Regions from separate parts of the Bacillus sp. FJAT-53060 genome, predicted to be linked through region 4. Evidence: riboswitches for the same ligand, from Rfam matches in the RefSeq annotation. Region 4 holds a riboswitch; each other region holds the start of a gene.
The links. Region 4 has a riboswitch for S-adenosylmethionine ahead of WAX46_RS09680 (bifunctional homocysteine S-methyltransferase/methylenetetrahydrofolate reductase). Riboswitches for the same ligand answer to the same signal wherever they lie in the genome.

Region 1 (7,391 bases), on a different contig from region 4:
ACAATGTCACCAAGGTAACTTATCGCCTTGTGTCATTGCATTCAACGAATTAAAAAAGCTGAGGAAATAAATCCCTCAGCTTTTGTTTTTTAGACGAGTGGTCCGCCTTTTGCTTCAATGTCACTTGCTGCATGGCTGAATTTTTTGAAGTTCTTTTTAAATTCAGTGGCAAGGAAGTGTGCTTTTTCTTGATAAGCATCTTGGTCTGCCCACGTTTTAGCAGGTTGAAGCACTTCATCTGGTACACCTGGAATATGAAGTGGAATGTGTAATCCAAAGATATCGTCAGTGATCAGTTCGGCATTGTCAAGGTCACCTTCGATCGCTGCCTGCACCATCGCTCTTGTATGAGCAAGATTCATTCGTTTACCCGTACCATAGCCTCCGCCAGTCCAGCCTGTATTCACAAGGAATACTTTAGCGCCGTGCTCATCGATTTTTTTGCCGAGCATTTCTGCATAGACGTGAGCTGGAAGTGGCAAGAACGGTGAACCGAAGCAAGTAGAGAACGTTGTTTCTGGAGACGTCACCCCGCGTTCAGTTCCTGCTAATTTACTTGTATAGCCGCTTAAGAAATGGTACATAGCCTGTTCTTTCGTTAAACGGCTGATTGGAGGTAAAACGCCAAATGCATCAGCTGTTAAAAAGACAATGGCAGATGGATGACCTGCAATACTTGGTTTCACGATGTTATCAATCATTTCGATTGGATAAGCAGCACGTGTATTTTCAGTAAAGAATGTGTCATCATAATCCGCTTCACGTGTTTCTTCATCAAGAACAACATTTTCAAGCACTGAGCCGAAGCTGATGGCTTTGTAAATTTGTGGTTCTTTTTCTTCACTTAAGTTCACACATTTCGCATAGCATCCGCCCTCGATATTGAAGACACCTGTGCCAGACCAGCCGTGTTCATCGTCTCCGATGAGCTTGCGGCTTGCGCTTGCAGAAAGCGTTGTTTTCCCAGTTCCTGAAAGACCAAAGAATAATGCGACATCGCCTTCTTGACCAACGTTTGCTGAGCAGTGCATAGATAGAATATTTTGCTCAGGCAGCAGATAGTTCATCACAGAGAAAATGGATTTCTTCATCTCTCCTGCATATTCTGTTCCGCCGATGAGAATCGTCCGTTTTTCGAAAGAAACGATAATAAACGTTTCAGAGTTTGTTCCATCTGTTTCAGGATCTGCTTTAAAGTGAGGGGCAGATAAGATGGTGAAAGGTTTTTCGTTTGATGATGGTGTTGATCCGTCAGGTCTGATAAATAGCTGCTTTGCAAAGAGATTGTGCCATGCAAATTCGTTTACAACTGTAATCGGCATACGGTATCTTTCATCAGCGCCCGCGAATCCTTCAAAGACAAATAGTTCATCACGTTCTTTTAAGTATGACACAACCTTTGTATATAAACGATCAAAAGCGTCTTTAGAGATCGGCTGATTCACTTGACCCCAATCAATTTTATGCTCAGAGCTATCTTCTTTAACGATAAATTTATCTTTAGGTGAACGTCCAGTGTAGGCACCAGTTGTGGCACGGACAGCACCTGTTGATGTCAAAACCCCTTCATGACGGGCCAAAATCTTTTCAACAAGTTTCGGAACAGATAAATTTTGGTGCGTATTTCCTAATGAGAGCAATGACTGCAAATCTTCTTTTAAATCCACTGAGTTCATAAAAAACCCTTCCTTTACCGTTGAATTTGTTTGTTTCAATTAGTATAACACATTAATAATAATAGTCTATACTATTTGAATGTTTTTGTGTGTGTTTTTTCATTTCTGCAATGAAAATATGCTTTTTGGTGATGCTAATCATGAGGTAAAAAAAGAGGGAAGATAATTCCTATGAAGCATTGACATGACGCAAGGATTTAATATAAGATATCTTATTGAACGGATACTCTTATCCCGAGTTGGTGGAGGGACAGGCCCGATGAAGCCCAGCAACCGGTTTCTTATGAAAAAGGCATGAATATGCTGAGAAACCAAGGTGCTAACCTGATGCAAGGTACAAGAACACCTTGAGCGATAAGAGTGAAAGGCATGCGATCTCAGACCCTTTCCTCACAATGAAGGAAATGGTTTTTTTATTTTGGGGAAACCCTATGAACAAATTGCCAATAACATCTCTAATATAAATGTTTTCATATAAGAGGGAACGAGTTCCGTATCATAATTGGAGACCTCATTTTGGGATGATGTGGTCTTGTACAGGAGGAAATAGCCATTATGAGTCAAAATCGTCGTTTATTTACTTCAGAATCAGTGACGGAAGGACATCCGGATAAAATCTGTGATCAAATTTCAGACAGCATTTTGGATGAAATTTTAAAGAAAGATCCAAATGCACGCGTTGCCTGTGAAACTTCTGTAACAACCGGTCTCGTATTAGTAAGCGGTGAGATTACAACGTCTACTTATGTCGATATTCCAAACACGGTACGTGACACGATTAAAGAAATTGGCTACACACGTGCGAAATATGGTTTTGATGCGGAAACATGTGCGGTTCTTACGTCAATTGATGAGCAGTCTGCTGATATTGCGCAAGGTGTAGACAAAGCACTTGAAGCACGTGAAGGAACAATGACCGAAGAAGAAATTGATGCAATCGGTGCAGGTGATCAAGGGCTTATGTTTGGTTTTGCAAACAACGAAACAGAAGAGCTTATGCCGCTGCCGATTTCACTAGCGCATAAATTATCTCGTCGTTTAACAGAAGTTCGCAAGGATGAAACACTTGCATATCTTCGTCCAGATGGAAAAACACAAGTAACAGTTGAATATGATGAGCAAAACAAACCTGCTCGTATTGATACAGTGGTTATCTCCACACAGCATGCACCAGAAGTGACACTTGAACAAATTCAAAGCGACATAAAAGAGCATGTGATTAACCCTGTGGTTCCAAGTGAACTGATTGATGAAGAGACAAAATACTTTATTAACCCAACAGGTCGTTTCGTGATCGGTGGACCTCAAGGGGATGCTGGTTTAACCGGACGTAAAATCATCGTTGACACGTATGGCGGCTACGCTCGTCATGGCGGCGGTGCTTTCTCTGGAAAGGATGCAACGAAGGTTGACCGTTCTGCGGCATACGCTGCTCGCTACGTAGCGAAAAACATCGTAGCAGCTGGCCTTGCAGATTCTTGTGAAGTACAACTTGCTTATGCAATTGGTGTAGCACAGCCTGTATCGATTTCAATTGATACATTTGGAACAGGAAAAGCGTCTGAAGAAAAGTTAATTGAAGTGGTTCGTGTGAACTTTGATCTTCGTCCGGCTGGCATTATTAAAATGCTTGACCTGCGTCGCCCTATCTATAAACAAACAGCTGCATACGGACATTTTGGCCGTCACGACTTAGATCTTCCATGGGAAAAAATAGATAAGGCAGACACGCTTCGCAAAGAAGCATTAGGACAATAAAAACATATTAAACCGCTTATTTTAAGCGGTTTTCCTTTTGATTAAAAAAATTTTAACAAAAAGCATAAAAATGTGAAACGAAATAGGGCAAAATACTGTCTAATTATAGGTCTACTTTTAAAGAAATAACATAACGTGGAGGCAATAATATGTGTGGGTTTGTTGGTGTATTTAATCACCGTCCATTGTCCGAAACTACAGAGCAGGAAGAGTTAATTAAACAAATGAATCGTCTCATCGTTCATCGTGGTCCAGATGATGAGGGATACTTTCATGATGAGCATGTAGGTTTTGGATTTAGACGTTTAAGTATAATAGATGTTGAACATGGAAAGCAGCCTTTTTCTTATGAAGATGAAAAATATTGGATTATTTTCAATGGAGAAATTTATAACTATGTGGAGCTGAAGGAAGAGCTTGTGAAAAAAGGCTACACGTTCAGTACAGATTCTGATACAGAAGTCCTTCTTGCCACATACCGTCATTATAAAGAAGAAGCGGCTTCTAAGCTTCGCGGAATGTTTGCATTTTTAATTTGGGATAAAGAAGCACAGCTATTATATGGCGCAAGAGACCCTTTTGGAATCAAACCGCTTTATTTTACACAAATAGATGAGAAGGTGTACTTTGCTTCTGAACGCAAAAGTTTAATGGCTGTGAATGAGAACATCTTATTTGATGAGACCTCTTTGCAGCAATACATGTCTTTCCAGTTCGTTCCTGAGCCAAATACACTTGATCAAAAAGTGCTCAAAGTGGAGCCAGGCCACCAGTTTACGTTGCGTCCTCACCAAGACATTGAATTTAAAACGTATTGGAAAGTTCAATTCAAACCTGAACAAACACAAGAGCGGAAATTAATAGAAGAAGTGAGAGATGCAATATATGATTCTGTGAAGGTACACATGAGAAGTGATGTGCCTGTTGGTTCGTTCCTATCAGGTGGTATTGATTCTTCCTTTATCGTGTCTGTGGCAAAGGAATTTCACCCTGAGTTGAAGACGTTCTCTGTTGGCTTTCAGCAAGATGGTTTTAGTGAAGTGGATGTGGCAAAGGAAACAGCTGATAAGCTGGGCTTACAAAACTTTAGTGCCGTTATTTCCCCAGAGGAATATATGAACGAGCTTCCGAAGATTGTCTGGCATTTAGATGATCCGCTAGCTGATCCGGCGGCGATTCCACTTTATTTCGTCGCAAAAGAAGCGAAGAAACAAGTCACAGTTGTTCTTTCTGGTGAGGGAGCGGACGAGCTGTTTGGTGGATATAATATTTACCGTGAGCCTCTTTCCTTAAAGCCATTTGAACCTGTTCCATCCATGCTGAAAAAGCTTCTTCTTCGTCTTGCGCGTTTAATGCCAGAAGGAATGAAAGGGAAAAGCTTTATCGTTCGCGGCTGTACGCCACTAGAGGAACGATATATCGGCAATGCGAAAATCTTTGAAGAGCCAGTGAAGAAAAACCTATTAAAACAGTATGATCCGAACATCACGTATCGTGACGTGACGAAGACATACTTCGAGGAAAGTGCAGGTTACAGTGATATTAACAAAATGCAATATGTTGATATTCATACGTGGATGCGCGGGGACATTCTGCTGAAAGCAGATAAGATGACAATGGCGAACTCTCTTGAGCTTCGTGTCCCATTCCTTGATAAGGTCGTATTTGAAGCGGCCTCTAAAATTCCAGAAGAGCTGAAAACAAAAGATGGCACAACGAAATATTTATTGCGTAAAGCAGCAGAAGGCATTGTGCCAGACCATGTGTTAAATCGTAAAAAGCTAGGTTTCCCTGTTCCAATTCGTCATTGGCTGAAAAATGAGATGAACGCTTGGGCGAAAGACATCATTAAAAATAGTCAAACAGATGAATACATTAACAAGGAATATGTTCTTGATTTATTAAAAGAACATTGTGCTGGGAAAGCAGATCATAGCCGTAAGATTTGGACAGTCCTCATCTTTATGATGTGGCACAGCATTTATGTGGAGCGGAGTATTGATCCACAGCACTTGAATCACCAACAGAAAGAAGTCATCTTTAGTTAATGAAAAAAGGTTTTCAGCTTTCTGCTGAAAACCTTTTTTGTCATGATAGGAAGTGGTGTATACGGGTAAAATAACAAGAGTTCATAGTTATTGCTTAATATCCTGAAAAAAACATGATAAAGTGAATATACACGTATGATGTTAACGCGATAAAAGGGAACGATAGTATTGTCCTTTTTCTACATATTCTCTGCGGATACGGTCCATGTCTTGGATATCTTCATCTGTTAACAGACGAACCACTTTGGCTGGACGGCCAAAAGCGAGTGATCCTTTTGGGATGACTTTTCCTTGCGGGATGAGACTACTTGCACCGATAAAGGCACCTTCGCAAATTTCCGCACCATCGAGAATGATAGACCCCATGCCAATGAGGGCATTTTTTCTAATGATTGAGCTATGTAATGTGACTTGGTGTCCAATGGTAGCACCATCTTCAATCAGAAGTGTTTTTCCAGGACTTTGATGCAGACAGGATAAGTCTTGAATGTTGACGTTTTTTCCAATTCTTACAGGAGCGACATCACCTCTAATGACGGTTTGGAACCAAACGCTCGAATATTCTCCGATCGTGACATCGCCAGAAATGGTGGCGTTATCTGCGACAAAGACCGATTCATGAATCTCAGGTGTAAACTGATGATATGGATAAATCACTTTTTCGACTTCCTTTCTTAATACAACATTTGTGAGGTGTTTACTTTTGTGGACTTGGCATGCTGAAAGACCAGTTGGTACCATTGTAATTGTCCATGGTGCTAGTGAATATCATGGCCGATATAAATGGCTGATTGAAATGTGGCGTCATGCAGGCTATCACGTCGTCATGGGTGACCTTCCTGGGCAAGGGACCTCGACACGTGCACGTGGCCACATCCGATCCTTTCAAGAATACATTGATTCAATAGATGAATGGATTGAACATGCGAAGTCATTCAGACTTCCTACATTTTTACTTGGGCACAGCATGGGTGGACTTATTTCAATTGAATGGGTCAAGCAGTATACCCATACGAAGATTGATGGACTTATTTTATCATCACCTTGTTTAGGTCTGCAATTTAAACCAAAGAAGCTGATGGATTTTGCGTCAAAAGGTCTAAATGTGCTGGTGCCGTCTTTTAAGGTTGAGTCGGGGCTGTCAATTGAACTTGCCACGCGGAATCAGTCTGTGATTGAGGCCGATTCAAATGATTCACTATATGTGACAAAGGTGTCAGTTCGCTGGTACCGAGAGTTGGTGAAAAATATCGATGCAGCGATGCAGCCAACGAATGTTTTTCGCTCAATTCCTCTCCTGTTAATGCAAGCAGGTGATGATAAAATCGTGGATAAAACGAGGGTGATCAAATGGTTCAATGGCATTGAATCATACAATAAATCTTATCGTGAATGGGAAGGGCTGTATCACGAAATTTTTAATGAGCCTGAAAAAGACGATGTGTTTAATGCGGCAAGAGCCTTTACAGATCAATATATCTGATTGTGAGCTTAAGTTGGGGGTGAAGTGATTTGTCAGTACCAGAACGTCCTTTTGCACTGATGACAAAGGTGTATAAAGATATTTTTCCGCTTGTTCATCAGGAGCTAAAGAAGTGGCGGGCTTATGCAGAAATGATTGAAAATGAAGAACTGAGAACGCAAGCACTAGCAAGCATATCCAGTAAAACATTTCACTGTGAAGGAGGAGGTATCTTATCTCTTCTAGCAGGTGAAGCAAAAAAAACATGTATTGAATTCATTGTGGCGTACCAAACGATCAGTGATTACTTAGATAACCTGTGTGATCGCAGCACGTCGCTTGATCCAAAGGACTTTCATATGCTGCATCAAGCGATGAGAGATGCGCTTGATATTCATGCTGAACTCAAGCCGTATTATCAATTCCGTGATGACCAAGAGGATCATG
Region 2 (7,391 bases), on a different contig from region 4:
GGTGATTATGATGGGGAAATTGATGATCTAATTATCGGGTGTGCAACACCAGAAGCAGAGCAAGGATTAAATGTTGCCCGGAATATTGGTGCATTAGCAGGGCTGCCTTATACCGTTCCTGCCATCACCATTAACCGCTACTGTTCGTCCGGTCTTCAGTCTATCGCTTACGCTGGTGAACGGATTATGCTGGGGCAAGCAGAAACCGTTTTAGCCGGAGGAGTCGAATCTATGTCACAGGTGCCGATGATGGGACATTCCATTCGCCCAAATGCACTTTTGGCAGAGCAAGCGCCTGAATACTACATGAGCATGGGGCACACGGCGGAGCAAGTGGCACAAAAGTATCAGGTTACCCGGCAAGATCAAGATGCCTTTGCGGTGAGAAGTCATCAAAAGGCAGCACAGGCATTACAGGAAGGGAATTTTTCAGATGAAATTGTGCCTGTTGATGTGACGGAAAGACGGGTAGGAGAGCAGTATCAATTAGAAGAACATCTATTTACGTTCTCACAGGATGAAGGCGTGAGAGCTGGCACAACAGAGGAAATCCTCTCAACCTTACGTCCCGCTTTCTCAACAAAAGGCACAGTGACCGCAGGAAACTCCTCACAAACAAGTGATGGTGCGGCGTGTGTAATGATGATGGATCGTGAAAAAGCGTCCTCTCTTTCTCTTCAGCCGCTCGCTAAGTTTAGAGCGTTTGCTGTTGGCGGTGTACCACCTGAGGTCATGGGAATTGGTCCGGTTGAAGCCATTCCGCGTGCGTTGAAAATTGCTGGACTTGAGCTGAAGGACATTGGGCTATTTGAATTAAACGAAGCCTTTGCCTCTCAGGCCATACAAGTCATTCGCCATTTAGGGATAGATGAAGAGAAGGTGAATGTCAATGGAGGGGCGATTGCGTTAGGACACCCGTTAGGCTGTACAGGAACGAAACTAACGCTGTCACTCATTCATGAAATGAAACGACGAAACGAGCAATTTGGCATTGTAACGATGTGTATTGGTGGAGGAATGGGAGCCGCAGGCATTTTTGAATTGATCTAAAGGGGGAATTCAGGATGAAAGCAATGGAAGATGTAAAAAAGGGTGGCAGTTTCTTAATTGATGAGACGAATTATGAGCATATCTTTACGCCCGAGGATTTCTCTGATGAGCATCAGATGATAGGGAAGACAACAGAGGATTACATTTTACAAGATGTTGTCCCGCACATAGAACAAATTGAAAATCATGAATTCGAGCATTCTGTTCGGCTCTTAAAAAAAGCTGGAGAGCTTGGACTACTTGGGGCTGACGTTCCAGAGGAATTCGGAGGACTTGGGTTAGATAAGGTTAGCTCAGCCATCATTACTGAAAAATTCGCAAGGGCAGGTAGCTTCTCTCTTTCCTATGGCGCCCATGTTGGCATCGGTTCTCTGCCAATTGTGTTGTTTGGAAATCAAGAACAAAAGGAAACGTACTTGCCTGGGCTCGCCTCTGGAGAAACCATTGCGGCGTACGCACTGACAGAGCCAGGATCAGGGTCTGACGCACTTGGGGCAAAAACAACTGCTGTACTGAATGAAGCTGGAACACATTATGTCCTTAATGGAGAAAAGCAGTGGATCACGAACTCCGCTTTTGCAGATGTCTTTGTCGTTTATGCTAAGATTGACGGAGAACACTTCTCTGCTTTTATCGTAGAAAAGGATTTTCCAGGTGTCAAAACTGGACCAGAGGAGAAAAAGATGGGTATTAAGGGATCATCGACGAGAACATTAATTCTGGAAGATGCCCAAGTACCAAAAGAGAATTTACTTGGTGAAGCCGGAAGAGGGCATGTCATTGCCTTTAACATTTTGAATATTGGTCGTTACAAGCTGGCGGTCGGCACTATAGGTGCTTCAAAACGAGTCATTCAATTATCAGCAGAATATGCCAACCAGCGTAAGCAGTTCAAAACGCCTATTTCTCAATTTAGCTTAATTGGTGAAAAAGTAGCCAACATGTCAGCAAAGCTGTATGCCATGGAAAGTGCTGTTTACCGCACAGTGGGCTTGTTTGAACAGCGGATGGGTCTATTAAGTGAAGAGGAGCAAAAGGATGGGAAACAAATTGCGCAATCTATTGCTGAATATGCAATTGAATGTTCTCTCTGTAAAGTGCTTGGCTCCGAAACATTAGATTATATTGTGGATGAAGGAGTGCAGATACACGGCGGATATGGATTCATGCAAGAATACGAGGTCGAAAGAGCCTATCGTGACTCAAGAATTAATCGTATTTTTGAAGGAACAAATGAAATCAACCGTTTGCTTGTGCCAGGCACATTCTTGAAGAAAGCGATGAAAGGGGAGCTTCCTCTTCTTCAAAAAGCTCAAACCTTGCAGGAAGAGCTCATGATGATGATGCCGGAAGAGCCGGGTGATCAGCCGCTCGATCAAGAAAAATATTTGCTCGTCCATGCGAAAAAGATTGCCTTGATGGTGGCAGGTATGGCAACGATGAAGTACGGGAAAGCGCTAGAAAAGGAGCAAGAAATACTTGTGAATATAGCGGATATCGTGAATGAAATGTTTGCTGCTGAATCAGCGATCTTACGTACAGAAAAGGCAATCGCTACATCAGGTTCAGAAAAGAACGCTCAAAAGCTAGCCTACACACAAATTTTTACACAGGAAGCCTTTTTAAAGATTGAAGCACATGCAAAAGAATCCTTGATCGCCATGGAGGAAGGGGATTCACTCCGCATGAGCCTGTCAGCTCTTCGCAAGCTGACAAGATTCACCCCGATCAATGTCATCGCCAAAAAGCGTGAGGTGGCTAAACGTATCTTTGAAGCAGACAAATATTTCGTATAAAAAACGATTTGAAGGTGCGGATACAACTCCGCACCTTTTTGTAAGCATACATTTAGGTTTTTAAAATATTTTGTGATAAAATGTTGTCACAATTTGCAGGAGGTGATAATGGTGGCTTTAGATTTTTACGAATACCCAACTTGTGGTACATGCCGAAAAGCAAAAAAGTGGCTTGAAGAACACAATAAAGACATCAACAGCATACATATCGTCGAAGAGACGCCTGATAAAGAAACACTAAAAGTACTTTACGAAAAAAGCGGTTTAGAGTTGAAGAAATTCTTTAACACAAGCGGACAAACTTACCGAGAGTTACAGCTGAAAGATAAACTTCCTGCAATGTCAGAGGACGAGCAGCTAGAATTACTTGCGTCTAACGGAATGCTGATTAAGCGTCCGATTACAACAGAAGGTAAACGAGTAACAGTTGGATTTAATGAAGATACATTTAAAAGCGTCTGGAAATGATGTAACTTTCATTCAGATTGTGGTATCTTCAATATAGGCGGAAACAATAGACTGGAGGGTATTGAATGAGCACACCAAAAGATTTACGTTATTCAGAAGAACATGAATGGGTCAAGGTAGAAGGAGATAAGGTGCGTATCGGTATTACTCATTTCGCTCAATCTGAGCTAGGCGATATCGTTTTCGTTGAGCTTCCTGAAGTAGGAGACAAAATCACAGCGGACGAGCCTTTCGGAAGTGTAGAATCAGTGAAAACTGTTTCTGAACTATACGCACCGATCAACGGCACAATCGTCGAAGTAAACGATCAACTAGATGACAGCCCAGAATTCGTAAACGACTCTCCATACGAACAAGCATGGATGATTGTTGTTGAACCAGCTGATGCATCTGAAATCGAGAGCTTAATGACAGCTGAGCAATATGAAGCAATGACAAAAGAAGACTAATTTTTGTGAAATTGGACACTCTACCTTTATGGGGGGGTGTCCAATTTGTCCTTTCAAAAAGAACAGGTGGATATAACAGAGCATGTCACTGGGCGATTCAAAGAAGGTGGCATGATGCTTTACTATCTAAATGAAGAGATTGGCACGATGATTAGTGAAAATCAATATGAGTTAAAATCGGGTTATTCCTATGATCAAAATCGCTTTTATCGTCTGTCCGATACATTGACCCATGGAACTGAAAAATATGTAGACTGTGACGATGAAAATGGCTGGTGCTAATCACAGGTTAGGCTGCAGTGAGTACATGCTGCAGTCTTTTTAGTGACCAAGTGCCCAATCTTTACAACCTGAATGAAAGATTGTAATCTAAGGAAGAAGTGAATCAACGTCAAAAGGGCCGGGTGATCGTCATGAATGTCGAGATAGAAAAGGTCATCATAGTAGAAGGTAAATCGGACAAACAAAAGCTAAAAGAAGTCATAAGTGAACCTGTTACCATCATTTGCACCAATGGCACCATCAGTACATCCAAGCTGGATCAGCTTGTGGACGATTTATTAGGGAAAGACGTTTACATATTAGCAGACAGTGACGATGCTGGGGACAAACTGCGGAAGCAATTTCGAAAAGAATTCCCTGAAGCACTTCATCTTTTTGTCGACAGAACGTACCGCGAAGTGGCCGCTTCACCGTCAGCCCACATTGCATCTATCCTATTAGCTGCAAACATTGATGTTCATTCCAAATATTTATGAGGGTGGACGTATATGAAAGAGATTAAAGAGCATGCATTCAAGGAAATAGAGGACGATTTATTTCTTTTGTACTTATATACACCATTTTGCGGAACATGCCAACTGGCAAAGAAAATGCTGTCAGTAGTAGACGCGATGCAGCCGAATGTTCCATTTTACGAGAACAATTTAAACTATTCACCAAGTTTTGCGAAAGCATTTGAGATCGAAAGTGTACCTTGCTATCTTCTGTTTAAAAAGGGTGAGATCGTACAAAAAGGCTATGCCTTTCACTCAGTTCCATATCTTCATGAAATGATTGAAACCGCTAAATAAAGCGGTTTTTTGTCATATTTCAAGCAATTCATTTGAAAATTTGTCGAGCTATTTATAAAGGACAAGCCGATGTTAGTAGAGAAATGTTATGTACAACCAAATGACAGGGAGGTTATACATGTGGAAAATGTGAAAGCCCATGGAAACACAAAGCAGCAATTATTGTTAAAGCCGCTGCTCCCATCATCATCCTTGAAGATTACATTTGAGGCGGAAACTGACTCTTGTACACTGATTGTGGATGAACGTGGTGAAGTGAAGAAACTGCCTGCAATTGAGTTATCGGATCTCATCTTTTATGGTGAGAGAAAAGAAATTCTTCAATTATTAGATGGTGATCTGTCGTTACAGCAGCTGATTAGCCGGGGACAAGTCAAGGTGAAAGGATCATTCCGCGCGCTGCTTAGACTAGAGGCCGTGCTTTGGCTGACGAACGGTTTTTTCAGAAAGATGATAACGTAGTCGTTTACTTGGAAATTAGTGATTTACAGCGTTGACATATCTGAGATAGCATGATATTCTACGTTAGTAAAAACATGAACATCACATAAAACAACATATTTTCTCTTATTAAGAGAGGTGGAGGGACGTGCCCTATGAAACCCGGCAACCATCAGCATAGCTGAAATGGTGCCAATTCACTCAAAGCCGCAACGCTTTGAAAGATGAGAGAAAGGCGTATTTGAAATAAAAGGCCTTTCTGCTTGCGTTGCAGTTAGGTCTTTTTTACTGACCTGACGTCAAGCTGAGTCATGACAGTAAGAAGAATAAATGAACAATGTGATGGCAACCTATAGATTCAGCAAGAAAGCAGGTGAACAGACTGTGATCCATTTACAGAATGTATCTAAAACGTATCATTCAAAAAGCGGAAATGTTAATGCCGTGAAAGACGTCAACTTGGATATCGATAAAGGTGAAATATTCGGAATTATCGGGTATAGCGGGGCAGGGAAAAGCTCCCTTATTCGCCTACTAAACGGTCTGGAGCTGCCAACAGAAGGGATTGTTGAAGTGGCAGGCAATCGGATCAATGAAGTATCGAATGCGAAACTTCGTAAAGCAAGACAGGAAATTAGCATGATCTTCCAGCACTTTAACCTACTCTGGTCGAGAACAGTGCGACAAAATATTATGTTCCCCCTTGAGATTGCAGGTGTACCGACGTTAAAACGGAGAGCCCGTGCAAATGAACTGATTAAATTGGTCGGTTTAGAAGGAAAAGAAAATGCTTATCCTTCTCAGCTAAGTGGTGGACAAAAGCAGCGTGTAGGTATTGCGAGAGCATTAGCGAATGACCCCAAAGTTCTTCTTTGTGACGAAGCAACGTCTGCGCTTGATCCGCAAACAACAGATTCGATCCTTGAGCTTTTGGCCGATATCAATAAACGATTAGGGCTAACAATTGTGCTGATCACACACGAAATGCATGTCATTCGCAAAATCTGTCATCGTGTGGCAGTGATGGAAAATGGACGCATTGTCGAAGAAGGCGAAGTATTACCCGTCTTCAGACAGCCGAAGGAAGAAATGACGAAGCGATTTGTGAAACAGCTTGCTGAACCAGAGGAAGCGAAAGAAACAATCGAGCACGTCTTAGAGCGAGTGAAAGAAGGTCAGGTAGTACGGTTGTCCTTTATCGGCGATTCTGCGGAACAGCCACTGATCACTGAAATCATTCGATCTTTCAAGGTCGAAGTGAACATCTTGCAAGGAAAGATTTCTCAAACGCAGGAAGGCGCGTTTGGAACTCTCTTTATCCATATGAATGGAGATGAGAACGAGGTTGAAAAAGCCATCGCCTATATCCAGAGCAAACAGGTTGAAATCGAGGTGATGACACATGTTTGAGAGATGGTTTCCGAACGTTGACCTAGATGTCATTTGGAATGCAACGGGTGAAACGGTTTATATGACGCTCATTTCACTAGCATTTGCTTTTGTCATCGGTATCATCCTTGGACTATTGCTATTTCTAACTAGCAAAGGCGGCCTTTGGGAAAATAAACCGATAAATGCTGTCATCGGTGCAGTCGTCAACATTTTCAGATCGATTCCTTTTATCATTTTGATCATTCTTTTATTAGGGTTTACAAAACTAATTATGGGTACTATTTTAGGTCCAAATGCAGCACTACCAGCCCTTGTCATTGGGTCAGCTCCTTTCTATGCACGTCTCGTCGAAATTGCACTTCGTGAAGTAGACAAAGGAGTCATTGAAGCAGCACGATCCATGGGGGCTAAAACGTCTACGATTATTTTCAAAGTATTGCTTCCAGAATCACTGCCAGCTCTCATTTCAGGCATTACCGTGACAGCTATTGCTCTTATTGGCTCTACTGCAATCGCAGGTGCAATTGGGGCAGGCGGACTTGGTGACCTCGCGTATGTGGAAGGATACCAATCTGGTAATACAGATGTCACACTTGTAGCCACTGTATTTATTCTCATCATCGTCTTTATTATTCAAATAATCGGTGATTTGATTACAAACAAAATTGATAAACGTTAAGGGAGGATTTATTCATGAAGAAATTGATTTTAAGTGGATTATT
Region 3 (7,391 bases), on a different contig from region 4:
CCCTGGAATGTCCATGTGCGTTTGCGTGGCAGGATACGTAATGAAGCTTTCGATTCCACCAAGGCTTTCTGCAAAACAAATCGTTTTTAGCTGCTTTAAAAATGGATTAACCCAGTCTTCTTTTACTACACGGAATGACAGCATCCCCCCCTTGCCTGGGTAAAGGACATCTTGGATTTCTGGCTGCTTCTCTAAAAAGTCGGCTAACTCCTTCGCATTTGCCTCGTGCTGTCTAATTCTAAGAGCCAACGTTTTCATCCCTCTCATTAAAAGCCATGAATCAAATGGAGATAAAACCGCTCCGATGGCGTTTTGATGCTGGAACATGTCCTCAGATAGCTGCTCCCCTTTTGTCACCACAAGCCCGGCAAGGACGTCGTTGTGTCCGCCTAAATATTTGGTTGCGCTATGAATGATAATATCCGCTCCAAGCGTAATCGGCTTTTGCAAGACTGGTGTGTAAAAGGTGTTATCGACAATGACCAAAGCGCCCTGTTCTTTTGCAATCTTCGCAATCTTTTGAATATCCGCTTCCTGCATGAGTGGATTAGTCGGCGTTTCAATAAAGACGGCTTTTGTGTTTGGCGTGATTTTAGAGCGTAAACAGTCTTCATCTGAAAAATCATCATATAAAAAACGAAGGCCATACTTTTTCCATTCGTTCTCGAATAAACGGTATGTACCGCCATATAAATCTGATGAAACAATCAGTTCATCTCCGCTCTCAAATAGAGCCATGATCGTTTGAATAGCAGCCATTCCCGAACTGAAGGCAAAACCGGCCGTCCCTTCTTCGAGTGAAGCAATCGCATTTTCTACGAGCTGTCTTGTTGGGTTTTTCGTCCGAATATAATCAAACCCTGTTGATTCACCAATGCCTCTATGTCTGTATGCTGTTGAAAGATAAACAGGGGGACTGACCGTGCCAGTCGCCTCTTCGCTACGGTTTCCAATTTGGGCTAATTTCGTTTCCACATGTTCTGTCATTTGACACCATCCTAAGTAAATATCTGATTTCAAAACAGAAAACCCCTTCTTCATAAGAAGAAGGGGTTTAATCGCTTCCTCTTATCTTCCAAGCAAAAAAGTTGCTTGCTGGATTTAGCACCTTGGTATATCACCGGTTGCTGAGGTTTCAAAGGGCCAGTCCCTCCACCTCTCACGATAAGAATGTGTTGTCTGTACTAATTCTTAATAATGTAACGCATTAAAACTCATTTTTCAAGTGGAAATGTAGCAATTAATTAAAATTTTCTGTATTTTGTAGCAGATTGGATGTCAGTAGATTTGATTGCATGTTAGTATATAGGAACAACGCTGTTTTTCATGTTACAATGAATGGAAACGTTTCACTTATGATGAATTTGGTTAGCTGGAGGAATGGATTATGGTGAAGAAAACAGGAATCATTCAAGAAGAAACTTTACAATCAAAAGAGCTTGGGACGGACATGACAGTTTTAATCTATTTGCCAGTCAATTACTCTCCCCTTTATACATATCATGTCATCATTGCACAAGATGGTCATGATTATTTCCGCTTAGGTAAAATAGGCAGACAGGCGGAAGAACTTATGCAAAACAAAGAAATCGAACGCTCGATTATTATTGGGATTCCGTATGAAAATGTCACTGAAAGGCGAAATACCTATCATCCAGACGGCAAAAAGTTTGAAGCGTATAAACGTTTTTTGGCAAATGAACTTGTCCATTATATTGATGAACACTATCCAACGTATCAAATTGGATCAGGACGTACGTTTATTGGTGATTCACTAGGTGCTACGATTTCACTCATGACAGCCATTGATTACCCTTCTTTATTTGGCGGGTTGATTTTGCAGTCTCCTTACGTCGATAAGACGGTCTTACAAGCAGTTAAACAATCAACATCTCTTTCTCATTATGCCATTATTCATCAAATTGGGTCAGAAGAAACGGCAGTGAAAACAACCGATGGTCAAGTGCTTGATTTTATCAAACCGAACGAAGACTTAAAGGCCCTTCTTGAACAGTCTGGTGCGGATTATTTATTTGAGACATTCGAAGGTGATCACAAATGGACGTTTTGGCAGCCGCTCATCGCTCCTTCGTTAAAAAGAATTCTCCCATATTCGTTTAACAACTGAATTTTGTTATAATAAAGAATAATAAATACTTTATTAATCAGGAGGGAACATGATGAAATACGGAGTTGTTTTATTTCCATCAAAAAAATTGCAAGATATTGCGAATTCTTATCGAAAACGTTATGATCCGAACTATTCACTCATACCGCCTCATTTAACATTACGAACACCTTTTGAGTTAACGGATTTAGAAGCAGCTGAGGTCGTCTCAACCCTACGAGATTATGCAAAAAATGCCTCTCCTATTACCTTACGTATTAAAAAATTCAGTTCATTCGCTCCTGTAAACAACGTCATATATATGAAAATAGAACCGAACCAGGAATTAACGGCTCTAAATGATAAATTGTACACTGATCCACTTGCTGGTACACCTGAATATGCATTTGTTCCGCATGTAACAGTGGCTCAAAAATTATCAGATGATGAGCATTCAGACGTACTTGGCACATTAAAGCTGAGAAAGATTGATCATGAAGAAACGGTTGATCGCTTCCACCTTTTATATCAATTAGACAATGGATCTTGGACCGTTTATGAAACATTTATTTTAGGAGAAGAGGGTTAAAGACATTTGAAAACAGTCATCGCAAAAGTACAAACACAACGAGAAGATGCATATTACGTTCGAAAAGAAGTTTTCGTGAAAGAACAAGAAGTCCCATTAGAGATCGAAATTGATGAACTAGAAGACGAAGCCATCCATTTTGTCATTTATAATGATGACAAAGAGCCACAGGCTGCTGCTAGACTACGTATCATTGAAGGTCAAAAGGGAAAGCTTGAACGGATTTGTGTGTTAAAAGAGGCGCGCTCTTTCGGCCTTGGCCACAAGCTATTAGAGGCGCTAGAGACCGAAGCTATTGCTAAAGGAGCAAAGGAAGCTGTCTTGCATGCACAAGTCCAAGCTCTTCCTTTCTACGAAAAGAAAGGCTACAAAGCCATTTCTGAACCGTTTGAAGAAGCAGGTATCACACATGTCAAAATGACAAAAACACTATCTGCTAGATAACAAAGTAAAGCCAGGGCATCATGGATGCTCTGGCTTTTCTAGATTCATCATCATTCGGATAGGTAAGAAAGCGCAATCATTTATATATAGACATTGATATAAATGCCCTTTCCTTCTTCCATAAACATATCTCGCACAAAGCGTTCCCGCTTTTTTTGCTGAACTTTCTTTTCTGCTTCTGTCATTAAGTCCTCTTTTTTCTCCAGCTCTCTGTATACCTTGTCATGAAAAGTGCGCGTGACCTTTGTCACTTTCGCATAGTCTTCTTTATCCTGAGGAGCAGGACGGTTGCTATACTGAAAATACAGATCCGGCTGAATCGGGGCTATATATCCCATCAAAAACGCCTCCTTTGCTTCTCTTCTATTCTACTATTCCCTAATTATGACTGTATGAAACTTGCTTCATTTGATATGATTAGATTTGTTTCTTTTTAAGATTGATTGACAATTGGAGGACTAGCTTTGAAATGCGCACGACGACATGATCGAACGATCTCATTACATATGTATTCGAGAGAACATTATCAATTCCTCTATGATGAGGGAAAAAAGGGGCACTTATCTTGCCCATATTGCGGACAACCCGTCTTTTTCAGATTAAATATACATGAAGAACCTACCTTTATTCATAAGCAAACGTCTCAGCAGGAGATGTGCGAAAAGGCTGAAGAACAACAAGACATGAAAACGACAGAACCAGAGGAAAGTGCTTCCTACAAAGAACTTGACGGCTTCCGTTTTCCAACTGGCAAACAGATCATCTCGCAAACGAAGGAATCGTTTGACTGGCAGGAACCAAGGTTGGTTCATTTGAGCGAAGCCATCCATTTAGAAGAGAATAAACATGTACATACCATCGACCTCTTTCCGCAAATCACCTTTAGTACACCGCAGCTTCAAGCTGTGACACATCAAGACGGTCCAATGCTTGTGCTTGCTGGTGCCGGCAGCGGGAAAACAAGGGTGCTGACGGCTAGAGCAGCTTATCTGATTTCGCACCATCAAATGCCCGCTCATCATATATTACTCGTGACCTTCACCACAAAAGCAAGCAGTGAGATGAAAGAAAGGCTGCGCAAGCAATACCAGCTTCATCCCTCACAAGAGAGTCAGGTCGTGACGGGCACCTTCCACAGTCTTTTTTATAAAATGCTGCTTCATGATGATCCGAAGAGATGGAACGGCCAGCACCTAATCAAATTTGACTGGCAAAAGGAACAGTACATTCGCAAAGCGCTCATGAATGAAGGGCTTGATGAGAAAGAGTATCCAACCGATCAGGTGCTACAATCGATTGGTTATTGGAAAAATGCTTTTTTACCAGACGAACTTCCTGAGCTGAAAGATGAAAGGGAAAAGCAAATGTGGACGATCTATCAGTTGTATGAACAGCAAAAAAGAGACAATCAGCAATTTGACTTTGATGACATGGCGATTGCCTGCTTACACATGCTGACTGAACAGCCTGAACTCCTCAAACGATATCAAAAACGATTCAAGTATATTTTGGTGGATGAATTTCAGGATATTAATCCGGTTCAATATCAATTAATTCAACTGTTAGCCGGAGAATCCGAGCAGCTATTTTGTGTCGGTGATGATGATCAAGCCATTTATGCCTTTAGAGGAAGTAATCCCGCTTTCATTCTTGATTTCAAGCAGGACTATCCTTCCGCTCAGATCGTCCATTTACATGCGAATTACCGTTCTCACCATACAATTGTCGCAAGTGCAGATGCCATCATTAAAAAAAATCAGCATCGTTATGAGAAAACGTTAAAAGCCGTTCGTGCTGAGAAAGTCCCTCCGACTCTCTTTTATCCATATGATGAGGAAGAGGAAGCGACCATGATCGCAGCAGATATTCTGGATAAAATGAAAAACGGAGCAAAGCCGAATGATTTCTGTGTGCTGTTTAGGACCAAAACAGGCGGACGCGCCATTTATGAACGGCTTCATCAATCGGCCATTCCATATGAGACGGATGCTGGCGTCAAAGCCTTTTACAGCAGACGAATGGTTCGGATACTGCTCGCCTTTCTTTCTTTAAGTCAAGATGCAGATGATGTCGCTGCAATGAAACAGTTGCTGCCGGTTTTCTTTTTAAAGCAACAGACACTGAATACTCTAAAGGTCCTGACCATTACGGAAGATTGTTCAATGGTAGAAGCGCTTGGAAAACTAACAGACATTCAGCCGTTTCAGCGTAAAAAGCTCCAATCGATCGTTCCTCTTTTCCGAACTTTACGAACGTTAAAGCCGTCTGACGCTGTGGCATTTATTGAACAACAGATGGGACTTGGCGATTACTTAAAAAAACGTGTGAACGATACAAATGTGCTTGAAAAAGGGGCGGATGATGTACGTGATGTGAAAACAGCCGCCAAACGCTTTGAAACGATTGAAGCCTTTCTCTCACATGCTGAACATATGAAATCTGCCGAAAAGGAAAAAACAGACGAACCAGGTGTTCAGCTCATGACGATCCACCGCGCAAAGGGGCTTGAATTCCAAACGGTGTACATCACTTGTGTGATCGACGGTGCACTACCTCATGATTTCGCACTTGATGAACTAAGAAATGGTGATGAAGAAGCCCTTGAAGAAGAGCGGCGTTTATTATACGTTGCCATGACAAGAGCAGAACAATACCTCTATCTATCTGTCCCTTCTTTTAGAAGAGGAAAAACCGCTCATCATTCTCGTTTTTTGTACCCTCTTCTGAAGAAAAACCGTGAATTGTTCACACAAAAACAACAGGCCCCCCTTTGACTGGAGAGCCTGTTGTTTATTTTTTGTTGTTCATCATTTTAGCGATTGTATTGAAATCAAGCTTTTCTTTTCCACTTGTAATCGATTGGACGATTTTGTCTTCCATTTCTTTAGGTACACGTTTGTTCGCAAGCTGCGCTACTTTTTTAATAACACCTCGAACAGTGGCCTCATCTTTAAAGTTGGCATTTTGCAACGATCCTGCAAGCTTAAAGACATCATTCATATTGACACCTGTTTTATTTTCGACACTTTTAAAGAATTTATTATCCATTCATTTGCCTCCTCTTTGTGGAGTAATCACCATACTATATGAAAATAGGGGAGATATGTGCCTATCCTACTGCCTTGTTTGACCAAAGAGAAAGGAAAGCAAAAGGCTTCCCCATTGCTTCCCTCACCTTCTGACTGTTTAGTTAAAGAAAGAAGCACCAACGATGATGAGAAGAATAAACAACACGACGACAAGAACAAAAGTTGAACCATAACCGCCGCCATAGCCGCCACCGTAACCGTAACAACCCATATTTAAGCACCTCCTCTACTCCATTACAAAATATGAAAAAAACAAGAAATGGTTTGGACGATCAGATAAAAAAGTGCGGAAATTTTATTTCTGCTGTTTAAATACATAATCTGCGTCTCCATGACGCATCATGAATGCCTCTGTTTCTTTCGCAAAGGCGTCCATCTTCTCGCCAAATACCTTTAAGTGCTGCTCAAGATCATTCGCTTTATTAGCTAGATCCATTTCAACCTTTTCATACGCTTGTTCTTTCCCATCATGAGGTTTAGTGAACAAAGAGCCGATTAATTGTTCGAATGCGTCCATTCTGGTCACCCCTTCTCTCTTTCATATGCAGAACTCGAAAAAAGGGCAACAAAAAAACCGGATAAATCCGGCTTTCTACTATTCATATTTCTTTTTCTTTCCACAGCCGCAGCTAGTCTTCTTGATTTTTTTTTTATAAACAGATTGGTTTGACTGCGCTGGATAACCTTGAAGCATATGTGAAGGCGTTTCAGTTGGTTTCATCGCAACCCTTCCTTTCCTATTCCATGTTAGTATATGCATTTTTTTAAAGCGTGTCTGATCAGAATGCCTGTTTATTTCACAAGCAGCTTCGACACGACTGCTTCGATAATGCCTGCTGCTGCGGCAATCGCTAATAGTAAATTAAGCCACATGCTGACGAGAGGAAAAAGTATGTATATCACAAGTAAAGCAGCAGTACACCACATGCCCGTACACCAATAACAGCTTAATAATTCTCCTACCCAAGACCGCAGTCCTTTTCCTTTGATGATAATATATGTCTCGACTTCACCTTGTTCGTTTATTTCTTCTTGCTCTTCATGAAATAAACGGCGAAAAGGGGCAGTAATAGTATCAAACACGACCAATCTCGTCAGCCGAAAGGATGCGAGGGCAAACACGACAAAAGACAAAGCACCAATCAGGAAATCTCCACCTCCT
Region 4 (7,391 bases):
CGCTTGCATGCTGCTTATCCATAAATTGCTCAAGATATGAAACGGATGCTTTCATCACCTCTGCAGATTGAAGCACTTCAGCCACAATCAATTCGTTTTGATTAAAAAGACGTCCAACCTCCGCCATTCCCTGCATTAATGGTCCATTGATGATATGAAGAGGTGATTCCAATTGATCTAAGGCAAGGGATAGATCATCGATTAGCCCTTCTTTTGTTCCTTCTACGACGTATAGCGCCAGCCTCTCATCAAGTGATAAGGAGACCTTTGGTTTTTTCTCTGTTTTCTTTTTCCCGCGATAAAATTGAGTGAATTCAGCAAGTGTTTGATCATTCGTTTTATAAAGCAAAGTTTCAGCTAGCTTGATTTCTTCCTTTGGAATCGAAGCGAATCGTTCAAGCTTTTCAGTATTGACGATCGCATAGTCAAGTCCTGCTTGGACGCAATGATATAAATAGACGGTATTTAAGATTTCTCTGCCAACAGGCGGGAGACCGAAAGATACGTTACTGATGCCTAAAATCGTGAGACATTCAGGCAGTGTTTCTTTGATCAGTTGAATGCCTTTGATCGTTTCTTCAGCAGCGCCAATATACTGCTCGTCTCCAGTGCCTACTGGAAAGACAAGGGGGTCAAAGAGAATGTCACTTGCAGGAATTCCGTATTTCTTCGTTAGCAGGTCATGGGAACGAACAGCAATCTCAAGCTTCCGTTCTGCTGTCACAGCCATCCCGGTTTCATCGATTGTTCCAACAACAAGTGCGCCGCCATATAGTTTTACAAGCGGAAGAATCTCTTCAAACCGCTTTTCTCCATCCTCTAGGTTAATGGAATTGATGATGGCTTTCCCTTGAGAATAGGTGAGCGCTTTTTCAATCACATGTTTATCAGTTGAATCAATGACAAAAGGGGCTTTGACCTTTTTCATGGCTTCTTTTAAAAAGCCTTCCATATCTGCTGCCTCATCACGGTCTGGATCTGCTAGACACACATCAATGACGTGAGCGCCATTTTTCACCTGAGCACGAGCTATTTCGGACGCCTCTTCAAACTTTTGTTCAGCAATCAATCGTTTGAATTTGCGAGAACCAATAACATTTGTCCGCTCTCCTACAAAAAGCGGGCGCATGGCTTCTTCGTAAATGAGTGGCTCAATTCCTGATACGGTATGAGGAGAGGATTCCTGAGACATGCTTCGCGGCTGAAGCGAGCGCACTTCATCTGACAATGCCTGAATATGAGCTGGTGTTGTTCCGCAGCAGCCCCCAACGATATTTAACCAGCCTTCCTTTGCAAATGCGGCGATTTTTTTAGCAAGAGAAGCAGGGGATTCGTGGTATTGACCATCTTCATCCGGGAGACCAGCGTTTGGGTAGCAGCTGACAGCCGACTTTGCGATGGAGGAGAGTGTGCGGATATGGTCTGTCATAAATTCTGGACCAGTTGCACAGTTTAGGCCAACGCTGATTGGTTTCATATGCTCAAGTGAGATATAAAAGGCTTCAATATCTTGACCAGCAAGAGTGGTGCCCATTGGTTCAATCGTACCTGACACCATGAGTGGTAATTGATTACCGGTAGCGTGAAAGGCTTCCTGAATACCTTTAAACCCTGCTTTTACATTCAGCATGTCTTGGCTTGTTTCTAAAAGAAGGGCATCACATTTGCCATCAATAAGAGCACGGGCTTGCTCCTCATAGTTTGCGACGAGCTCTTCAAAAGTTGCGCCGCCTGTCACAGATAATGTTTTTGTTGTAGGCCCCATTGCGCCTACAACAAAACGAGGCCACTCCGGTGTGGAGAAACGATCTGCTTCATCCTTTGCAAGCTGAGCAGCTCGTACATTGAGTTCATAGGCGAGATGACCAAGTTCGTATTCATCAAGGACGAGCTTTGTCGCGCCGAACGTATTCGTTTCAATGAAATCCGCACTGGCCTCAAGATATTCACGGTGGATCGTGGAGATGACGTGAGGGGCTGTCATATTCAAATACTCGTTACAGCCCTCATATTCTTCTCCGCCAAAGTCCTCTGCTGTGAGATTGGCATTTTGAATCATTGTACCCATAGCACCATCAAGGACGAGGATGCGTTTCTTGAGCTGTTCAGTGATAGTTGACATGTGTGTTTGACTCCTTTTCTTTCTGATGGATGTAGGTCGTGAGTTCTGCTGTTAAATCTGATCGAAGGAAAGGGGTAATTAAATAGATGCCATTAAACAATTCGCAGGCTGTATCTAATAAAGATCGGGCAATCGCTAAGCCTTCTGTTCGCTGCTTTTCCTTATCTTCTCCTGCCTTTGCCATAATCTCACGAATCGAGTCAGACAGCTTGATGCCCGGAATTTCATGATGAATAAACTCTGCATTTCGGCTGCTTGTTAAAGGCATAATGCCGATATAAATCGGTTTATCCAAATGACGGCTTTCCTCATGAATTTTTACAAGCTGTTCCTCGGAATAAACAGGCTGTGAGATGAAATAATCAGCACCATATTCTATTTTTTTCTCAAGCCGTTTGACGGCCTTATCAATATGGCGCACATTTGGGTTAAATGCGCCTGCCACTGAAAAATTGGTTTTTTTGCCAAGAGGCTTCCCAGAGAAAGAAAGTCCATCGTTAAATTGTTTGATCAGACGGATCAAATCAAAGGAAGTTAAATCATAAACAGACGTTGCACCTGGGAAATCACCAATTTTAGACGGGTCGCCTGTGATCGCTAAAATATCGGTTAATCCAAGTGTATCAAGTCCCATCAAATGGGATTGGAGTCCGATTAAATTACGATCACGACATGTAATATGGACAAGTGAGCGTATATCAAGCTGCTGTTTCAATAAAGCGCCGCAAGCCACATTGCTAATGCGCGGGGTAGCAAGAGAATTATCAGCTAACGTCAGGGCATCAATGCCTGCACTCTTTAATTCGTTCGCTGCGACAAGGAATTTTTCAAAGTTCAGCTTCTTTGGCGGGTCCAGTTCTACGATAATCGATCGTTTTTTAACAGCCAGCTCGTCAAGGCCTGGCTCTGTGCGCTGGTCTTGAATCGAAATGATTTCCTCTTTTAAAACTTTCACTTCTTTTTCTGTGATCGGTCCTAAATCTTTGACCGCTTTTGCCATGGCGCTAATATGTTGAGGCGTCGTTCCACAGCAGCCGCCGATGATGCGTGCACCTTGATTTCTAAACGCTAGTGCACTATTTCGGAAATAATCATTATCTGTATCATAAACAAGTCTGCCTTCTTCAAGGGATGGGAGACTGCTGTTAGGATAGACAGATAAATGGGAATTTTCTAAAAGTGGTACGCTTTCGAGTGCCTGAATCATATGATAAGGGCCCAGCCTGCAGTTGATGCCAACGACATCAGCGCCAAGAGAGGATAATTCAGATAAACCGTCTTTTAGCGGTGTACCGTCCTGCAGAAAACCTTGCTCGTGCATGGAGACGTTCATGACAATCGGAAGAGTCGTTTCTTTACGTGCAATCTGGAGAACGGCCTTTGCCTCATCAAGGTCATAATACGTTTCAAGCAATAATCCGTCAGGCTGCTCATTTAATAGGATATACAGCTGTTCTCTAAAGCTTCGTTTAATCTCATCTAAAGAGTAGGCATTTTTGTTAAACGTTAGAATGCCGCCAATCGTTCCAAGTACATAAGCAGAGCGAGCAGCTGCCTTAGCAATTTGTACCGCTTTTGTATTGATGCGTTTCGTTTCTTCCTCTAAGCCGTAGCGGGATAATTTAATATAATTCGCACCGTACGTGTTCGTTTGGATGATGTCAGCTCCAGCCTGAACATACGCCTCGTGAACTCTTTTCACTTCTCCTTCTCTTGATAAATTTAATTCTTCAAAGCAGCGGTCAATGCCATAAGAATATAAAAGTGTTCCCATTGCTCCATCCGCAATCAGTACGCGATTTTGTAAGTCTTGTAATAGGCCCATTGTGTTCCTCCTTATTTCTATGTAACAAAAAAACAAAAAAGCCTTCTGATAAGAAGAAGACTTTTGGCTGTATCGAAATTCTTCTCCTTATCTTCCAAGCAGTTGCTTGCTGGATTTAGCACCTTGGTCATAGAAACATCTATTTCTACTACACCGGTTGCTGAGGCTTCACAGGGCCAGTCCCTCTGCCTCTCTTGATAAGAAAACGCTATGAACATGTCAATGAATTGAACTTCCATCAACTGTATCGAAAAAATCGGAAATAATCAATGGAAAATTTGAAATTTATCGAAAATTTATAAATTGGACATCAATCGGCAAATCAGCTTTTCGCATGAGTGACATGACCGCTTGTAAATCATCTTTATTTTTTCCTGTGACGCGCACTTGGTCATCCTGTAATTGAGATTTTACTTTAAGGCCAGACTGCTTAATGAGTGCATGGATCTTTTTGGCATTGTCTTTATCGATGCCGCTAATCAGCTTGGCGCGCTGACGGACTGTCCCGCCTAGGGCATGCTCGGTTTTTCCGTAGTCAATGTTTTTAGTTGGTACATTTCGTTTAATCAGCTTGGTCACAAGCACATCTTTTAGCTGTTCAAGCTTAAAGTCATCATCAGAGATGAGAGAGAGCTCTTCTTTTTCGAGTGAAATATCACTTTTACTCCCTTTAAAATCATAGCGGTTTTTGATTTCTTTAAGCGCTGCTTGAATGGCGTTTTGCACCTCAGGGAGCTCTACCTTCGATACGATATCAAATGAACTTTCTTTTGCCATAACGCATGACCTCCATTTGTAGATATTGCGTCTATCTTATCATGCAAATAGGTGAAGAAGAAATTTTATTGAACAGACAAATCAAAGAGTTGAGTTGCATGGGGTATAAATCGAGTGCAGTTTGTCCACTTTAGCTAACAGAACTAGAGATGTTCATGTTGAAAGAAGTATAGTAGAATAAAGTGAATCAAATGATGAACGAACGCTCTTTAATGGGTAGATAGGAAGGAAGAGAACATGAGACCAGGTGAGCAATTGACCTTGCAAATAGATAAAGAGATGGAGTACGGCTATTTTTTAACAGATGGTAAAGATTCTGTCCTCTTACACCGCAGTGAGATGACAGAGGATATTGAAGATCGAGATGAAGTAGAAGTCTACTTATATGTAGATCATGGTGAAAGACTGGCAGCTACGATGAAAATACCTAAAATCAATGCATATACATACGGTTGGGTAGAAGTCGTAGACGTTGTAGAAGACATGGGTGCATTTGTCGATGTTGGTTTGTCAAAGGATGCACTTGTTGCAACAGAACATCTTCCGCCTTTTGAGGAAGCATGGCCAAAAAAGGGAGACAAACTATACTGTATGCTAAAAGTCACAAGCTACGGTAGAATGTTCGCAAAGCCAGCCACTGAAGATGTGATCAGCGAATTGTTTACTGAGGCGCCGGATACCTTCATGAACAAAGAAATCACGGGGACGATTTATCGCTTAATTGCAACAGGTTCCTTTATGTTGACAGACACAGGGGTGAGAGGATTTATCCACCGTACAGAACGAAAGGAAGAACCAAGATTGGGATCGACCGTTACAGGCCGCGTGATTGCGGTGAAGGAAGATGGAACTGTGAATGTCTCCCTTCTTCCTAGAAAACAAGATGCGTTATCTATCGATTCAGAAGAAATTTTGACCTATCTAAGAAGCCGGAATGGCGCCATGCCTTACTGGGACAAAAGTGACCCAGAAGATATCCGAGAAAGATTTCAAATGAGCAAAGCTGCCTTTAAACGAGCATTAGGTCATCTGATGAAAAATGATCAAGCCTACCAAAAAGAAGGCTGGACATACGAGAAAAAGTGAGCATTTCCTCACTTTTTTTATTTTTGTTATAAATAATAGGGTTTTTCAGTGAAGAACCTCTTTTTATCATTGAAATAACGCTCCTCAAATCCGATAAGAAAGGAGTAAGGATGATAAAAGGAGTGTGTTTTTGGATGAAAGTGAAGATTTCATTACTTCTGATGGCAGCCATGGTTATAGTGCTCGCCTCATGCAGCAATCAACAGGGAGGAACACCGAAATCAAATGTGAAGCGGATTGGTGTTATGCTGACAGATGGTGGTCTTGGTGATCAATCATTTAACGATTCATCATTTAAAGGATTAGAAAAAGCACGTGACGGGCTTGGCATTGAATTTGATTATAGAGAAATTGCAGAAACTGATACATATGAAAAAGGGCTGACAGAGCTCGTAAAAGATGGCAATGACCTCGTCATTGGTATAGGCTTCAGCGGCCAAGAGGAATTAGAAAAAGTAGCAAAAAAATATCCAAAGAAGCAATTCTTGCTGATTGATGCCGTATCTGAACTGAAAAATATCACCTCAGTGACATTTAGAGAAGAGCAAGGAAGCTATTTAGCCGGAGCACTTGCTGCCATGACAACGAAAAGTGATGTCATTGGTTTTGTTGGCGGCGTCGATGCAGATGTGATCCACCGTTTTGAAAAAGGATTTCAAAAAGGCGCAAAATTTGTGAACCCGAAAATCAAGATATTATCCACCTATGCAGGTACGTTTAGTGACGCAGGCAAAGGCAGTAAAATAGCCAAAGAAATGATCAAAAAGAAAGCAGACGTTTTATATGCGGTAGCAGGCTATACGGGTGTTGGTGTATTAAAAGAAACGCAATCACAGGGCAAATATGCAATCGGTGTGGACAGTGATCAATACTATACAGCTGAAAAAGCCGTCATTTCATCCATGGTCAAAAAAGTCGATGAAGTGGTCTATCAATTCAGCGAAGAGCTTGTAAAGAACAATCAAATTAAAAGCGGTCACATTGTCTATGATTTAAGCAATGACGGAATCGATATGGCAAGAATTCGAGTGCTCAAAGATGCTGAAAAATTGACCAAAAAAATAAATGGACTGAAGCAGACGCTTCTGAAAGAAGAGGGGGCATCATCATGAGCTTAAATGTCAAAATTTTGCTCAACTCACTGATCTCACTTCTTTTAGCGGTTGGTGTCATCGCTTTTATCATTATTAGCATGACAAAGATTCAATCATCAAACGAAACAGAAGTTCAAACCTTACTGAACGTACAAAAAACGAAAGCAAGCTTTGAAAGTGTCGAACAAGCTATGACCAACTATTCGTTGACACTCTCAGATGAACAGCTCGAGGATGTTCAAAACGATATTTCTACAGCAAAAAAGAATGTGCAAACGTTAAACAAAAATGCAGGGAAAATGAATAAAGAAGCATTAACGAGGCTAAATTCAAAGTTTGATACGTGGACCAAAGAAGCGAACAATGCCATTGGTGAAAAAAATGCATCCGATGCAAGACGTGTAGCAGCAAGAATTGATGGTGTCTTAAACGACGTACATACGATGAATAAAAGAGCTCAAGAAGCGTATGAACAAAATTTAGTGAA

Region 1: it holds a riboswitch for S-adenosylmethionine, as region 4 does, so the genes downstream of both, metK (methionine adenosyltransferase) here and WAX46_RS09680 (bifunctional homocysteine S-methyltransferase/methylenetetrahydrofolate reductase) in region 4, are expected to answer to the same signal.
Region 2: it holds a riboswitch for S-adenosylmethionine, as region 4 does, so the genes downstream of both, WAX46_RS07865 (methionine ABC transporter ATP-binding protein) here and WAX46_RS09680 (bifunctional homocysteine S-methyltransferase/methylenetetrahydrofolate reductase) in region 4, are expected to answer to the same signal.
Region 3: it holds a riboswitch for S-adenosylmethionine, as region 4 does, so the genes downstream of both, WAX46_RS04010 (methionine biosynthesis PLP-dependent protein) here and WAX46_RS09680 (bifunctional homocysteine S-methyltransferase/methylenetetrahydrofolate reductase) in region 4, are expected to answer to the same signal.

Annotation. Positions count from the first base shown of each region.
Region 1 is NZ_JBAWSW010000002.1:6,055-13,445, forward strand. Features, by position in the region: gene WAX46_RS01510 (DUF2584 domain-containing protein) at 1-53, shown strand, start outside; gene pckA (phosphoenolpyruvate carboxykinase (ATP)) at 90-1,676, opposite strand; SAM riboswitch class I at 1,903-2,037, shown strand; gene metK (methionine adenosyltransferase) at 2,232-3,434, shown strand; gene asnB (asparagine synthase (glutamine-hydrolyzing)) at 3,584-5,482, shown strand; gene WAX46_RS01530 (gamma carbonic anhydrase) at 5,624-6,139, opposite strand; gene WAX46_RS01535 (alpha/beta hydrolase) at 6,186-6,965, shown strand; gene WAX46_RS01540 (tetraprenyl-beta-curcumene synthase family protein) at 6,995-7,391, shown strand, end outside.
Region 2 is NZ_JBAWSW010000015.1:50,070-57,460, forward strand. Features, by position in the region: gene WAX46_RS07825 (acetyl-CoA C-acetyltransferase) at 1-1,050, shown strand, start outside; gene WAX46_RS07830 (acyl-CoA dehydrogenase family protein) at 1,065-2,846, shown strand; gene WAX46_RS07835 (arsenate reductase family protein) at 2,958-3,314, shown strand; gene gcvH (glycine cleavage system protein GcvH) at 3,380-3,763, shown strand; gene WAX46_RS07845 (YusG family protein) at 3,809-4,045, shown strand; gene WAX46_RS07850 (toprim domain-containing protein) at 4,177-4,521, shown strand; gene WAX46_RS07855 (thioredoxin family protein) at 4,534-4,836, shown strand; gene WAX46_RS07860 (SCP2 sterol-binding domain-containing protein) at 4,957-5,298, shown strand; SAM riboswitch class I at 5,401-5,508, shown strand; gene WAX46_RS07865 (methionine ABC transporter ATP-binding protein) at 5,662-6,687, shown strand; gene WAX46_RS07870 (methionine ABC transporter permease) at 6,680-7,348, shown strand; gene metQ (methionine ABC transporter substrate-binding lipoprotein MetQ) at 7,363-7,391, shown strand, end outside.
Region 3 is NZ_JBAWSW010000006.1:25,503-32,893, reverse strand. Features, by position in the region: gene WAX46_RS04010 (methionine biosynthesis PLP-dependent protein) at 1-987, opposite strand, end outside; SAM riboswitch class I at 1,066-1,171, opposite strand; gene WAX46_RS04005 (esterase family protein) at 1,388-2,128, shown strand; gene WAX46_RS04000 (YjcG family protein) at 2,181-2,696, shown strand; gene WAX46_RS03995 (GNAT family N-acetyltransferase) at 2,703-3,140, shown strand; gene WAX46_RS03990 (hypothetical protein) at 3,221-3,478, opposite strand; gene WAX46_RS03985 (ATP-dependent helicase) at 3,605-5,914, shown strand; gene WAX46_RS03980 (stage VI sporulation protein F) at 5,931-6,188, opposite strand; gene WAX46_RS03975 (YjcZ family sporulation protein) at 6,327-6,440, opposite strand; gene WAX46_RS03970 (hypothetical protein) at 6,525-6,746, opposite strand; gene WAX46_RS03965 (hypothetical protein) at 6,825-6,950, opposite strand; gene WAX46_RS03960 (DUF1360 domain-containing protein) at 7,022-7,375, opposite strand.
Region 4 is NZ_JBAWSW010000022.1:11,305-18,695, forward strand. Features, by position in the region: gene metH (methionine synthase) at 1-2,122, opposite strand, end outside; gene WAX46_RS09680 (bifunctional homocysteine S-methyltransferase/methylenetetrahydrofolate reductase) at 2,106-3,947, opposite strand; SAM riboswitch class I at 4,032-4,151, opposite strand; gene WAX46_RS09685 (YajQ family cyclic di-GMP-binding protein) at 4,233-4,724, opposite strand; gene WAX46_RS09690 (CvfB family protein) at 4,962-5,810, shown strand; gene WAX46_RS09695 (BMP family lipoprotein) at 5,945-6,922, shown strand; gene WAX46_RS09700 (methyl-accepting chemotaxis protein) at 6,919-7,391, shown strand, end outside.